DNA from 2 places in the Paenibacillus sp. AD87 genome. Region 1 is predicted to be linked to the other one. Evidence: riboswitches for the same ligand, from Rfam matches in the RefSeq annotation. Region 1 holds a riboswitch; the other holds the start of a gene.
What was found. Region 1 has a riboswitch for cyclic di-AMP ahead of gpAD87_RS16040 (C40 family peptidase). Riboswitches for the same ligand answer to the same signal wherever they lie in the genome.

Region 1 (7,408 bases):
CAAGGTACCCCCTTGACTGCTATTCGCTGGACCAGTGCCAGAGGAATCCTTAATTGCTATGCTCAGATCCTGTCTCCCATCTGTCTGCTCTTTGCCCCCGTTGCGCTGCCAATCCCCGCTATAGAGCATGCCTGTATCATCGTCATTGACGGCTGATGTGCCGTTCAGTGCGGTTACTTTAAGCATCCGCGAAGCATGGGGTTCCAGCACGCCACCACTGAATTCATGATTAAAATTCCCCAGCTCGGAATGGCTCCAGAGATCACGGACAGAAGCCGGACCGTTGAGGCCAAGATCGCTCCATTTGACTTTAACCTCCGCACTCTGGTCGCCCAAATTGAACAAGGCTACACTGTAAGTACCATCTCCGTTATTGGCATACCAAACCTGCTGCTTGGTCTCCATGGAAACCGGATGGCCTGGACGTCCGGTCTGATTGACGGCAATGACTTCGTCATTCGTAAGCAATTCCAATCCATAGCTGTCCAGCCTTGTTAAATCATTACCTGTATAAAGCGGTGCTGAAGAGATAGACCAGAAGGTCGTGGCCGTTTGCCGCTCAACCTTGGTCAGACCATCCATCGAGCCATTCCCGACATTCAGTGAATCGAAGTCGTTCCAGCCTCCGGGACCTGCATCCCGCCACCAGAGGGCAGCGATGGGGAACAAGCGGGAAATACTCGACCATTCGGTCAATCCCTTACTGCTGTCGTAGGCTTCAACGTCCCAGTCGATCCTCCAGCCGTTTGCATACTTTTTCCAGAAGTCCACGTAATTGTGATCAAGCGCCCAGGAAAGCTCAAACCAGATGTTATTTCTGTCCAGGGCTTTGGACCATGCCTCCACATCACCGCGTGCATCCCGGCTCAGGTTATTAATTCCCGATCCTGGCGTCACACTGTCGAATTTGACAAAGTTGATTCCCCACTCGCCAAGAAGATCCGCGATGGAGTCAATGTACTTCAGTGAGCAAGGGTTCGAAAAATCAATTTTGTACGTGTACGAATCCCAAGCATCCATAACAACGAGCGGTTTTACTGCAATATCTTGCATATGACATGCCCCGCCCGTACCATAAACCTCAAGGTTTTTATCATAGGCTGTGATTGATAATCCAGGAATCAGATAGATTCCGATCTTCTGTCCGTTATTATGGACATAATCAATAACCTCCTGAAATCCATTTGGATAAAGAACAGTACTCGGAATTGGACGGCCGTATTCATCTTCGTCACCGTTCCAGCCAGCATCAATATTAATGTATTCATATCCATGGGCTTGCAGCTTCTCGTGCATGGCATCCGATTGCTTCTTAATACTCTCGGCCGATGTCCAGTTACCCGCCCCGTCATATACCTGCATGCTGTAACTACTCCAACCCATATACGGCTTTTGGGCCAGACTCTTATCTGCTGCTTGTGCCACATTACCTGTCGTTCCCATAATTCCGAACTGCACTGCTGCAATCATGAATACCATGAAACACATTGCCATCCTTTTTCCGATTCGTTTCAAATTATCCCTACCCCCTCTGAATTTGGTCGTTCAAATCCTTGTTGATAGCGCTTCCATACGAGAAGAGAATAGTGGATGATGGATACTCAGGATAGGTACAATTCGGTATTTTACGTACAATAAACCTGAAATATAGGGGCAAACCGTCGCAGAACAAACACATTTCCATTAATGGATAAATAAACAAATAAAACTTCATCTTTGCTCAAGTCGAGGGAAAGGGTTGAAAACAATTATGATGAGCAAATATCAAAATCTGCAAACAAATAAAAAAGGTTCCGAGAGTGGCAGCAATGCCATTCTCGGAACCTTTTTCGTGTTACATATGATGCGGTCGAGAGGACTCGAACCTCCACGGGGGTTAGCCCACACGGACCTGAACCGTGCGCGTCTGCCAATTCCGCCACGACCGCGTATGTCTTATCTCCGAGAAATTATATCGCGGCGACAAGAGATAATATATCATGTGCAGGTAATTAGTGTCAACAAAAAAAATATAATTTCGCCTTCAATGATAAAGCTTTTTATAAATTATATCTTTGAAGGCCAGTTGCCATACCAGGCATACCAACCTCTTCTTTCCTTATCGATATCGCTGAGTTTGTATTTCACAACCCCATCACGTCCTACGAAGATCGGTTTATCCGTTCCAATTTCGTAAAAACGTGCCCAAATTGGCGATGCACCTGAATCAGCTACGAGTTTGCTATCTCCGTTTTCTCTGACATACTTGTATCCTGTAATTTTCACGTTGTTGAACCAGGCTTCTGCCGCTTGAATGGAAGCCTTAATTTTCGAGTTCGACGGTCTTGTTTTCAAAAACTTTACAATCGTACTGCTCTCTCCAGCACTTAGAGAAGGCACTTCATATATCCTTGCTCCTGCAGGTTTTAGGGAGCTGGAATCATGCTGCTGTCCCCATGCAGTCAGTTTACCATTTGCTACAACCTGTGTATTGAGAATAGCATCTACACCTTTGGCAACTGATTTTTTACTGCGATCCGCAAGAGAGCTGTCGATGAATGAGAAATCACCTTTACGTGCACCTACTTCATCCAGCATGTACATGACATTAATCATGGCATCGTCGTTGAAGGTAATGTGTTTGTGATAGCCTGAGCTCTGGTATACTTGTGGCCATCCTCCATTGGAGTACTGCATATTTAACAAAAAGTTGATTCCTTTGATGGCAGCAGCCGAATATCGCGGATCATTTGTCTTTTTAAATTCCTTCGCTAATCTTCTAATTTCTGAGTATGTAGCTTTATTATCAATCGTAGATTTGGCCCACTCACCACTTGTTTCTTTGTAATCCTTCTTCCATCCCCCGTCAGGACGTTGATTCTTCAAAATATCTGAGATACTTGCTGTCGTTCCAGATGCGTCTGCAGCAGATACCTTAGCAGCAGGCTGAAATACCATTCCGACAACAGAGAAAATCATTGTACATGCCATTACCAAAGATGCAAACCTTGCTTGTGCCTTCAACATCGTTTAGAACACTCCCCAATTCATTTTCTGCAAACTGTTTTCCTTGAGCGTCTCCCCTCCTTATATTTGTTTTTAAACTCAAACTATTTCTTTTCATCCAATAAGTGGATTATACAAAAAGAATTCTATGCAAAACAATGAATTTTGTTAATAATTGCAACAATATGTAACAAATTCTTTGTCTTAACCTATAGGTATCGTCTAATCGAAATGTGAGAAAGCCAATAAATTATCCAATTTTTCTCCATTTGAAACAGTAGTTACTTTTTTGTCATCTATTAAAACCCAATATTCGAGTTATTTCTACATAAATAGCGATAATTCCGTTAACATTGAGATGATAAGAAGTGTTCAAAATCGGTTTGACATTTTCGCATTTATGCAATATAGTTTCAAAAGGTTACAAAAACTTAATTATTCATTTGCCGAGTTTCATGTTTGAAAACGGGGGAACCATTTTGGGTGAATTATTCTTATACATAGGAAATATAGGGAACCTTCTACCGAACCCTTAGCTAACTCCGTAGGCATCGAAGGGAGAACAAAAATTTTGAAAAAGCTTATCATCTCCATTTTTGGAGCAGCAGTTCTATTTACATCCGGTGCAGCAAGCACAGAGGCAAGCAGTATTAACACCGTCGTTAACAACATGACTGGCATACCTTACAAATGGGGCGGCACAACAATGGCCGGATTTGATTGCTCTGGATTTATGAGATATATTTTCAACAAATATAGCATTGAATTACCACGCACTTCCCAGCAACAAGCTAAGGCCGGAACTCCGGTATCCAAAGCTAATCTGCGTACTGGTGACATGGTATTCTTTAATACGATGGGCAATGGCATTTCACATACAGGTGTATATATCGGGGGCGGACAGTTCGCTCATGCTTCAAGCAGCAAGGGTGTCAGCATCACACAATTATCCAATCCTTACTTCAACGATCGTTACGTAACAGCACGCCGGGTAACAGGACAATTTATGTATAACAAAATGCTGGGCAAAATATAAGTTTGATTTGATATAGCGCAAAGAGGAGGCTCCGGGTGAATCCGGGACCTCCTCTTTGTTTGGGGCTTTTGTTTACAAATCCGGTGTGCTGTAGACTTCTATACTTAATGTAAAGCCTTCTGTACTCTCATTGCACCCTGAGACAGCGCATGGCCTCCGCCTACCGCTCCAGCCACAGCAACCGTCTCCATAATCTCCTGATCGGTCGCTCCTTTGGCACGTGCCTCTTCCACATGGTAAAACGTACACACCTCATTGTTCGCAAACAGTCCAATACCCAGCGCAATCAGCTGTTTGGTCTTGGCATCAATCGCCCCTGCCTGAAAACATTCTCCAGTGAACTCATGATAAGACTTCACCACAGCTGGCAGCACATCGCTTAATTCACCAATCTGATCTTTATAGGCATGAACCTTATCATTCATCAGTGTCATGGTTACCGCACATCCTCTCGGCTGATATGTTACAAGCTCTCACTGTACCTATCTTCTCTCCGGAGAGGTGTAATTATGCCAAAACATCCATGGTAAATGAACCTAAATAGGCATGTCCTATTCTTCGAGCAGGCTCTCGCGTGGTTCGCTGAACAATTGATATCGGTAATTCCGATCAAGCTTGACCACACGCCGATTCTGACGGCGAATGAGTACCTGCTCCCCGTCCCAAGCCACTACAATACCTGTCACATCATTGGACTGAATCTCGTCCCGTACTACCCTTACTTTTTCACCCGATAAACGCAGTGCATCCAATTGTGCATCACTGATCATATTTATGGCGCCTACTTTCCCAAAAAAATTATTTACAAAAAGAGACCTAAATGAAAAGTCATTTAGGTCTCACGTGACTGTATTGGACTGTCATGTCATTCGAAAGTATGTCCCGACTGAAAGTTACCGCTGCGCGTGCTCTTTGCTGTCGTTCTTCTCAAACCAAAAATCAAGCACTTTGGCGGACATCACACGTTCTTCAAGGTACTCCACTTGATGCGGTGTAAATTGTTCTTTCCAAGAGAAGGACAACTCTTCGCACAAGCCTACAATCGTCAGCAATTCTGACCAGGCAACGTAGCGTTTGTACCAGAAAAATTGAGGATGTTCAATCATATAGGGATAAAGGTCATCGAATTCCGTATGTTTACAATCCAGGGCACGCTCAAAATGTACTTTCGATTCCGCCAGCTTATCAATAAAAAATTGTTCTGTTGCCGGTTGGTTACCCATGGTGTTGCCTCCTCTCCCTAACATAACCCCATTATAAATGAAATCAGCGGTCATGCAAAGGCATTGTTATAAAAATAGGCACTTTTTCCTTTAAAAAGTCACAATTCGTTATCGTCAAATTGCACGGTGCCATCGTTCAGTGAACGAATGCGCACCAACGCTTCAACCGGGATGCCCTGCTCACGAATAGTGCGCGCTCCGGCCTGAAAACATTTTTCGACCACGACACCGAATCCAACCAGTTCCGCACCCGAACGTTCGATAATTTTGATGACACCACGAGCGGCATCACCATTCGCAATGATATCGTCAATAAACAAAATACGGTCATTCTCATGAATATATTCACGCGACACCATAATATCCGTTACGATCCCTTTGGTAAAAGAAGGTACTCTTTCACAGTAGGCGTCGGGGTCAGCCAAAAGTGTTTTTTTGCGACGAGCAAATACCAGCGGAACACCCAGTTCATGTGCGGCAGCAAAGGCGACCGGAATCCCGGAAGACTCCACTGTAATGACCCGAGTTACACCACTTTCACGAAAACGAGCGGCAAATTCACGTCCCATTTCCATCGTCAATGCAGGATCAATCTGGTGATTCAGCAGACCATCCAGCTTCAGCACCTGATCTGACATGACTACACCTTCTTGTAAAATTCGTTGTTTCAATACTTCCATAATTTGACCTCCCAAGCCTATCCTATGACGTAAAAGTATCATAGATCCGGCTATCAGTTCAAGCGAAATTGCCTTTGCTCTTGTCCAGAGCATAGAAATGACCCTATGTCACACTTCAATTGTCATGACTTTGATGGGTCAAGCATACCTTGTACCATGGCACCCGCATGTCCAAACTATTCAGGGGCCTGAGAGGGGAAACGCATGAAACAGGCATTTCGGGTGCTGCAGATCGCATTTACATACATTGGAACGGTAGTAGGAGCCGGCTTTGCAACAGGACAGGAGATATTGCAGTTTTTTACCCAGTATGGCAAATGGGCCACCATTACCATTGGCTTATCGACCATGCTCTTTGTCTGGTTAGGTACAAAAATGATGCTGATTGCCCATGATACCGGCTCGCGCTCATACGAAGATCTCAACAAGCATCTATTCGGTCATAAAGCAGGAAACTGGATTACCTGGGTTACCCTTCTTATTCTCATCGGAGTAAACAGTGTCATGCTGGCCGGAGCAGGGTCGGTCTTTGTAGAGCATCTGGGGCTTCATTACCAGACCGGACTGATTGTTACCCTTATCGGTACATATCTGCTGCTTGGACGGGGCATTCAGGCTATTCTGCAAATGAACAGTATCGTAGTGCCAATGATGCTCCTGCTCTCTCTGCTTATGATCACCAGCACCATACATCATCCCGGCGCAAACCGATTTATTACATTAACCACGGACAGCAATCCAATCCAGGTCTGGTTATCTCCTCTGTTGTATACTTCATTCAACCTGGCACTTGCCCAAGCTGTACTTGTTCCGGTGGGGAATCAGATTCGCAGCCGAAAGGTACTGAAATGGGGCGGCGTTCTGGGCGGGATTGGTGTAGGATTCATGCTTATGGCAGCCCACTTCGCCATGTCAGCCCAGATGCCTGGCATCACGCAATTTGAAATTCCAATGGGCAGCATTGCCTTTCAACTTGGATGGGTAGTCCAGTCTATCTATGTATCCCTGATTTTTATGGAAATCTTCAGTACATTTGTAGCCGATATTTATGGAATGACCCTCCAACTCAGACAGCATGTCCACGTACATCCCAAACTAATCATACTGGCCATCATGCTGCTATGTTATTCGCTTAGCCAGTTTGGGTTCAGCTCCCTGCTCTCTATCCTTTACCCCATTTTCGGCAGTTTGGCACTGGTCTGGGGTGCAAAATTAGTAATGGATCGATGGGGAAGCTTTCGAGGTCGTAACAAACACCTATAACAACGTATTTTTGTTGCGAAGCATCATTTCCCTAAACATAAAAAAAGCCGCTGTTCACACAGCGGCTTCCTTCTTTTCCCTTTCCAGAAGTTAAAACTGGCTCGGGAATTGCAAATACATTTTTTTCAGTTCATTGACCGATCTACCCAAAGAGTAATGGGTTTTGGCCTTTTCGCATGCCGAACGAGCGAGCTCATAACGGTACGCCGGGTCAACCATCA
Region 2 (7,408 bases), 690 kb from region 1:
AGGAGGTTGCGGCGTGTTTTTTATATTTTTACAGTGTGAGGAGGCGGGTTATGAAGGGATGGGGACAGATTAGGCTCTGTAGGCGTGAAGCCCTGCTCCAAGCATGTGGAAGCTTGGGAACAATGTTTTCATGGACATTGAGGTTGGTTGTACCGGTCCATCGGCAGCGGAGGCGCTGACGGTATGCCATTCATGCTCCAGATCTGCGGCCAGGCGAACCAGCAGGTCCTGGATTGTATCGGTATGAAGAGGAATCACTTTGGAGGCTTCGGTTATGCAGGCACTCATGGCTGAATGCAGATAACCAAGGACCGCCTCCTCGACAGGGATTTCGAGGTGGTGGTTAATCCAGGCGTGAACAGTGGGGAGACAGCCAACAGATTCATACTTAGCCAGCGTTTGTTCGAGATGGCTAAAATCAATCCAGGGGTGTAGTGCGCGAGCTAGCTTAATTAGTCGTTTGCCCATAATGGAGGCATGTTCTCTAAGATTGACTGGGGTGCGCTGGACATGAACGAGTTTGTCGATGAGGGCTGTACGCCATGCGTCCTTGTGATCTGCGGCGGTGTATATGCCTTTAATCGCCATACCTTCCAGACGCACGATGCTGGGATGCAATTGACAGCGCATGAATGATTCGAGATCTTCAACACTACGAATGGTACCTTCAGCGATATGGGCATCCATACCGAAGGAATGGGTGAACCCTCCGACCTGGATAGAGGAATCAAGCAGTTTGACATAATCGAGCAGCTTATTCCCACGGTTCACAATCTTTCGCCTCCTACGTTCGTTAAATGTTATGTTAAATAACATTTATACTCCTTTTTGGTTCGCTTTATGTTTGTGAATCCGAATTATATGATATATATATTCACATAAATATCCGCTTTTTGTCAATAGTTTCTTTGTTTTTTGAATATTAAATCTATTTAGTGTTATTTTATATAACTTTATGAGTTACTTTATACTAAGGGATATGAAGGATGGTAATACAAATAAAGTAGAGTGATCGGCCTAATCGGGTATACAAACGGGATTAAATTTAATCATATGCACTTCGTAGGAGAAAATGACGAGATTATACGATTTATGGAAGGAAAAGCGCAGTTAAAATGATATTAAGAAAAATGCTTTACTTTTAAACATGAACCGGGTATAATCAATTTTGTTGCCGATTATTTACGACATGCGGTCGTGGTGGAATGGCAGACACGCTATCTTGAGGGGGTAGTGGGTGTATACCCGTGGAGGTTCGAGTCCTCTCGACCGCATCATAAGAACGATAAAAAAGAAGCTTCCCGTATGGGAAGCTTCTTTTTTTTGTTTTATTTACAGTACAGATGGGCCAGACAAAAAAAGGTCACCCGTTTCCCCTGAATGCATGCTCATTCTGTCTGCTGGGGTCGGATGGCCTTTACTTGTTATTTAAGCAATTCTTTGATGTCCGCTTCAATTTTATCAGGTGTTGTTTTGGGAGCATACCGTTTCAGAACACGTCCGTTCTGATCCACAAGGAATTTGGTGAAGTTCCATTTGATGGCTTTGGAGCCGAGTACGCCTGGCGCTTCTTTGGTAAGGTGCTGGAAAAGAGGGTGAGCGCTTGAACCATTCACATCGATCTTCTCAAACATCGGGAAGCTAACACCATAGTTCATCTGGCAGAACTCGGCAATATCATCAGAAGAGCCTTTTTCCTGTGCAAACTGGTTGCTTGGAAAACCAAGAACTTCGAATGGGGAGTCTTTAAACTTATCCTGAAGCTCTTGCAGACCTTTGAATTGAGGTGTGAGGCCGCATTGGCTTGCTGTATTCACGATAAGCAGTACTTTGTCACGATAGTTGGACATTTCAACTTCCTGACCGCGAAGGGTGTTTACTTTGTAGTCGTAGACTGACATGAAAATCGCCTCCATTTCATATTCTTCTTTCTTCTATTATATTGATTACAATTAAATAATGCAAAATTAATATTGCTTTTTTAACTCAATTTGAAGCTGTCGTGTATGATCTGTGACTGATTTGCTACCTGAATTTCGCTAAAGAGAGAATTAGAGAGCTTTGATGAGATGGGTAGAGAATGGATGCGTTGTAAGCGCTATTATTGATGTGAAATGGCAAAAATCCGTCGATTCGGTGATCTGCGCAGACTTTACACCAATATGGCACGGGTGTATGATTCATATCGTAATTCCAATTTAAATTAAATTTTACATGAAAAACGAAACAAACGATAATATCGCTCTGATTAATGATTATAAAAGAACGATGTTTTAATCGCTGAGTTTCCATTCATTCATGGGTGGGAAACGGGGGAACCAACAGGATGAACTGTCCAAGACAGTAGGCATCCATGGGGTGAATTTTCCGGTGACAGCCGGAAATAGGGCGACTCTCGCGCCCGAATCCGTCAGCTAACCTCGTAAGCGTTAAAGGGAGAGGCAACAAGCCGTACGCTGGTTCATAGTGTCTTTTTGCTATGGATTATTGAAGAAGCGTCCGGGAGGCCTTGGTCCCCCACGCTTCTTTTTTGTTGTCTTTTCACGCCAAGGGAGGAACGAATGATGGATAAAGAGATGATCTTAGTGACTGCTCCAAATGAAGCAGGACGTAAATTTATCAAATTGCTGATGTACAAAAAAATGCCGTTTGCCGTTCTGACCAACAGTGCAGGGGAAGAGCGCAGGCTCCGGAGAATCGGTGTGGAGCATGTCATTCGCATGAACACGGCTGCAGCTCAGAAATGGTTTTTGCCGCAAGGTAGTGTCGGCAATGTTTTTATTTTTGAAAATAGCCTTAACCTGACCTGTCGATATTTGCAGATCTGCCGCTCATGGACATCCAAGTCCTTGTGTGTCATTACGGAACAAAGCCACCCCAAAGGGATCTATCGGGGAATGGGAGCAGACCGTATTGTATATTCCTTGAATGGGGAAGTTGGGTTTCTGCTGAATGGCTAGTGGCTAGTACTATTCCTGTGATTGATCCAGTGTCAGCTGCCTGTTATAATTGAAATCATAAATAAACGGAAACTTGAGGAGACTCATGCATGTTGGTGGGTCTTCTTTTTTATGGTTTGGGAAATAGGGATATGGATTTCCTGTGGCTAACGAGGAGGAATAGGCGTGCCGGATGTACGTGGAATACAATGGTTGTTCTTTGATGTGGGGGATACGCTCGTGGACGAATGGGAGCCGGTAGATGATATTATCGGTCAGTTCGTTCGTGAAGCTTGTGCGCTTGGTTATCAGGTGGAGATGCAGACGGTGCGAGATATATTTGCCGCCTCTTACCGAAATTACGAGCAATGGCCGATGAAATTGGCTATTCGTACCCTTATCAGCGATGAGGGGCACCGGGAACAGATACAGGAGAAGCTGAAGTTCCGCAAAGAGCTTGAGCGCCCCTTTGCGTCAGCCGACGCTGTTCTCCAGACGTTGTCGCAACACTATAAGATTGGTATCATTGCCAATCAGAGTCCGGGGACGGAAAATCGGCTGGATAGCTACGGCTTGCGCAAGTATGTGGATGTGCTGGCCTGTTCGGCTGAAGAAGGAGTGTCCAAGCCTGATCCTGAATTGTATGCTGTAGCGTTGAAACAGGCGGGATGCAAACCTGAGGAAGCGGTCATGATCGGCGACAGGATTGATAATGATATTATTCCGGCTAAGAAGCTGGGTATGCACACGATCCGGATTTTGCAGGGTTATGGCAGGTTCCAGCCGGAGCTTGCGGATGCAGAGCGTCCAGACTGGACTATTGAATCACTGGAGGAACTTCTTCCATTGTTAATGGTAACTCAAAATTCAGACAACTAAATAAGAGCAGTGTTTAAGATCTAATCGGTATAATTAGGCTGCTGCTCAAACATATAAAAGGCTGATCGTCTCAAGGGGTACGTTACTTGAGTTGATCAGCCTTTTTGAGTTAGACAAAATACGGCGTAATCCCGTTTAACCTAGAACAACAGAATGGTCTGGATAATCAGATACACATTCAGGACAACGATAACTCCGGCAATGATCCAGGAGATGATTTTGAGCCAAAGCTTGTTGGCAAAAGCCCCCATGCTTTTTTTGTCACTCGTAAACATTACCAGCGGAATGACGGCAAAGGGTAGCTGCAGAGACAGCACAACCTGGCTAAGAATCAACAGTTCCTCTGTTCCGTGCTCTCCGGCAATGGCTGTTACGATGACGGCCGGGATGATAGCGATCAGACGTGTAACCAGTCGACGAAGCCACGCTGGAATACGAATGTTCAGGAAGCCTTCCATTACAATCTGTCCGGATAACGTGCCTGTGAGTGTTGAGTTTTGGCCTGAAGCCAGCAGGGCTACACCGAACAGGATGCTGGCGATGGTGGTTCCCAGCAGAGGTGTCAACAGATGGTAAGCATCTGTAATTTCCGCGACCTGGGTCATACCCGCACTATGAAACACGGCAGCAGACACAATCAGAATGGCTGCATTGATGAACAAAGCTAGCGTTAAAGCGATGGTTGAATCCATGGTGGAATACAGGATCGCTTCTTTTTTCCCTTTGGGCGTCTGTTCAATCTGACGGGTTTGCACAATGGAAGAATGCAGATACAGATTATGGGGCATGACGGTTGCACCGATAATCCCGATGGCGATGTAGAGCATAGCTGGATTTTGCAAAATCTCAACATTCGGTACGAAACCATGCATGACGCCACCCATATCCGGTTTAGCGAGAAACAGGTCAATTCCGAAGCAGAGGGCGATGGTAGCCATCAGTACAATTACGAGGGATTCCAATGCGCGGAAGCCTTTATTTTGCAGCAAAAGAATGACCAGTACATCGACAGCGGTAATAATGACGCCGTATAACATGGGGATGTTGAACAGCAGCTTGAGCGCGATGGCTGAACCAATAACCTCGGCAAGGTCGGTGGCTGCAATCGCAAGCTCACACAAAATCCATAACACGATCACAACAGGCATGCTAAATCGTTCGCGGCAGGCTTGCGCCAAATCCCGTCCTGTGACAATCCCGAGCTTGCCAGCGAGAGACTGTAATACAACAGCCATCAGGTTTGAAATCAGAATAACGGATAATAACGTGTATCCGAATTGTGAACCACCAGCAATATCCGTTGCCCAGTTCCCGGGGTCCATATATCCAACGGCAACCAGGTAACCTGGTCCAACAAAAGCAAGGAACTTTTTCCACCAAGCAGCGTTCTGAGGCACCTTCATGGAGCTGTGGGCTTCCCCGAGAGATGGGGCCATACCCGCAGCCAATGGCTCATTTGAAGGAGTATTGAACGGATTTTTTTTACTCATAATATAATCACCCGACTTTGAAGTATTGATATTCTATATGAAGAGGAACGGTGTCATTCCTTTGATTAAATTTGAACATTGAAACCAAAATCTTAAAAGCGTAATTAAACGACTTCACATATGTCTAAACGTTTATGTTGATACTTACATTGTACTACTTCAATTATTTTTGTCTAGTGCAACTTTTGTGTATGAGGACAAAATTTACCGAAGAGTGAATTGTGCCTTAGTATATTACCCAACCCTGGATAAATTACCTGTGTTCATCCCCAATGCATGAAAAAGATAAAGATGTAAAAGCTGAATAAGGACCAACAACGTTTCAAAATGAGCCAGAAGTTTAAATTGAATTGTAGGCAACAAAAAACTTAAAGGTGAAGGAGAGATTCTTAATGGAAGCTTTATATACAGCAACAGCGACAGTTAAAGGTGGACGTACAGGTTCTGTGGCTTCTTCGGATGGCGTACTCAAGCATGATCTGAAAATGCCAAAAGAACTTGGAGGCTCCGGTGGTGAAGGAACCAATCCTGAGCAGCTCTTTGCAGCGGGATACGGTGCATGTTATGAAAGTGCTCTTGCCAATGTGGCACGCAAAGCAGGCGTGAAATTGGAGAATGTGGTGGTCACAAGTAATGTATCCATCGGCAAAGATCCGGCGGATGATGGTTTCCAACTGTCTGTACGTTTGGATGTGAGCATGCCTGGCGTGGATCACAGTCAAGCGGAGGATCTTGCTCGCAAGGCACATGATTTCTGTCCTTACTCCAAAGCAACACGCGGCAATATTGATGTGGTACTTAATGTAGTTTAAGACCTGACTCGTAGGAGTAAAGGGAACATATAGAGCAGGGTATCTTTGGATACCTGATGTTCGAGTACAAGACCCTGCTGGCCTTCGGCAGGGTTTTGTATTTTATAATACAGATGAGATGCAGGAGATTGCATGTTGAACAGCGTACTATTTTACATAATCTACTCTTGCTTGAAGTCATACATTCGAATAAGGGGGAACGACAATGAGTATTGAAGAGATGATAGAACGACGATTTGTATGTACCAAATGCAGGGGTACGGATTGCAATATTAAGGAAGTATCCATGTCAGGAGCAGGACTTAGCAAAATGTTTGATATTCAGCACAATCATTATCTCTTCGTCGCCTGTTCTTCCTGTGGATATGTAGAAGTATTCGATCCGGATGTGTTGAAAGGGAAAAAACAGGGTCAGGTGGGTACCATTCTTGATATTCTATTTGGTGGGTAAATGTGCGTGAGTTGACATCGAACTAAAATTTCTTTAATATGATTTAGTACTAAGAAGTGTCATTGCATGAACCAAATTTGAATTAACAGGTGATATCCATGTCTTATAGACCGCGTATTGCAAATTTAGAATTAGCTAGTGGCAACAAGGAAGACGGATTGTATGAATTTAAAATGAAATTGGTAGACGGTACACAATGCCGTGTATTCTACTCCCATTCCCCGGAATGGAAGCTGACCAATATCAGCCGTCTACAGAAAACACCTTGTCCGGTATGTCGCAAAGATTTCATTTGCAAATGCATGGACCAGTGGGCTGGTGACCTGCATCAACAGATGATCGACGACCAATGGATGGAAAAGGCAATTGCCGAGTAATTGCCAAAACAGATACGAGCGTGGGCATAGAGCCTGCGCTCTTTTTCTATTTTCCGTTACACTTAAATAAAATGTAAAAAAAGCGACCGGGATGACTCAAAACGGGTAAGTTATGCTAATAGCACACATGAGGAGGCCACGATTATGACAGCAAATCAAACGGATCAGCATCAGGGACACCCGATTGTGCTTGTGGACGGAGTCTGTCATTTCTGCCAAGGATTAACGAAGTGGATTATCAAGCGTGACCCTGAGGGGAAATATCATTTTGCATCACTCCAATCGGATGTAGCGAAAAAATTGCTGGAGAAGGGCAATCTGTCCACGGACAGCATGGATACTTTTGTACTCATTGAGGATGGAAAATATTATACACGTTCAACCGCAGCGCTGCGTCTGGCCAAAGGTTTGAAATTCCCTTATCCATTATTGTACGTGTTGATTATTGTACCGAAATTTA

Region 2: linked by a shared signal. The riboswitch ahead of gpAD87_RS19390 (hypothetical protein) and the one ahead of gpAD87_RS16040 (C40 family peptidase) in region 1 are both predicted to bind cyclic di-AMP.

What each region holds. Positions count from the first base shown of each region.
Region 1 covers NZ_LXQN01000007.1:3,690,217-3,697,624, forward strand. Annotated here, with positions in the region: gene gpAD87_RS16025 (X2-like carbohydrate binding domain-containing protein) at 1-1,470, opposite strand, end outside; tRNA gene gpAD87_RS16030 (tRNA-Leu) at 1,845-1,928, opposite strand; gene pelA (pectate lyase) at 2,047-3,006, opposite strand; cyclic di-AMP (ydaO/yuaA leader) riboswitch at 3,420-3,551, shown strand; gene gpAD87_RS16040 (C40 family peptidase) at 3,557-4,021, shown strand; gene gpAD87_RS16045 (carboxymuconolactone decarboxylase family protein) at 4,126-4,455, opposite strand; gene gpAD87_RS16050 (hypothetical protein) at 4,573-4,791, opposite strand; gene gpAD87_RS16055 (hypothetical protein) at 4,915-5,244, opposite strand; gene gpAD87_RS16060 (xanthine phosphoribosyltransferase) at 5,343-5,924, opposite strand; gene gpAD87_RS16065 (YkvI family membrane protein) at 6,129-7,187, shown strand; gene gpAD87_RS16070 (glycosyltransferase family 4 protein) at 7,278-7,408, opposite strand, start outside.
Region 2 covers NZ_LXQN01000007.1:4,382,553-4,389,960, reverse strand. Annotated here, with positions in the region: gene gpAD87_RS19405 (urease accessory protein UreF) at 70-771, opposite strand; tRNA gene gpAD87_RS19400 (tRNA-Leu) at 1,192-1,274, shown strand; partial or broken gene gpAD87_RS32990 (hypothetical protein) at 1,381-1,446, shown strand; gene gpAD87_RS19395 (glutathione peroxidase) at 1,425-1,901, opposite strand; cyclic di-AMP (ydaO/yuaA leader) riboswitch at 2,269-2,444, shown strand; gene gpAD87_RS19390 (hypothetical protein) at 2,562-2,960, shown strand; gene gpAD87_RS19385 (HAD family hydrolase) at 3,126-3,818, shown strand; gene gpAD87_RS19380 (Nramp family divalent metal transporter) at 3,959-5,254, opposite strand; gene gpAD87_RS19375 (organic hydroperoxide resistance protein) at 5,701-6,120, shown strand; gene gpAD87_RS19370 (zinc ribbon domain-containing protein) at 6,326-6,571, shown strand; gene gpAD87_RS19365 (hypothetical protein) at 6,670-6,948, shown strand; gene gpAD87_RS19360 (thiol-disulfide oxidoreductase DCC family protein) at 7,093-7,408, shown strand, end outside.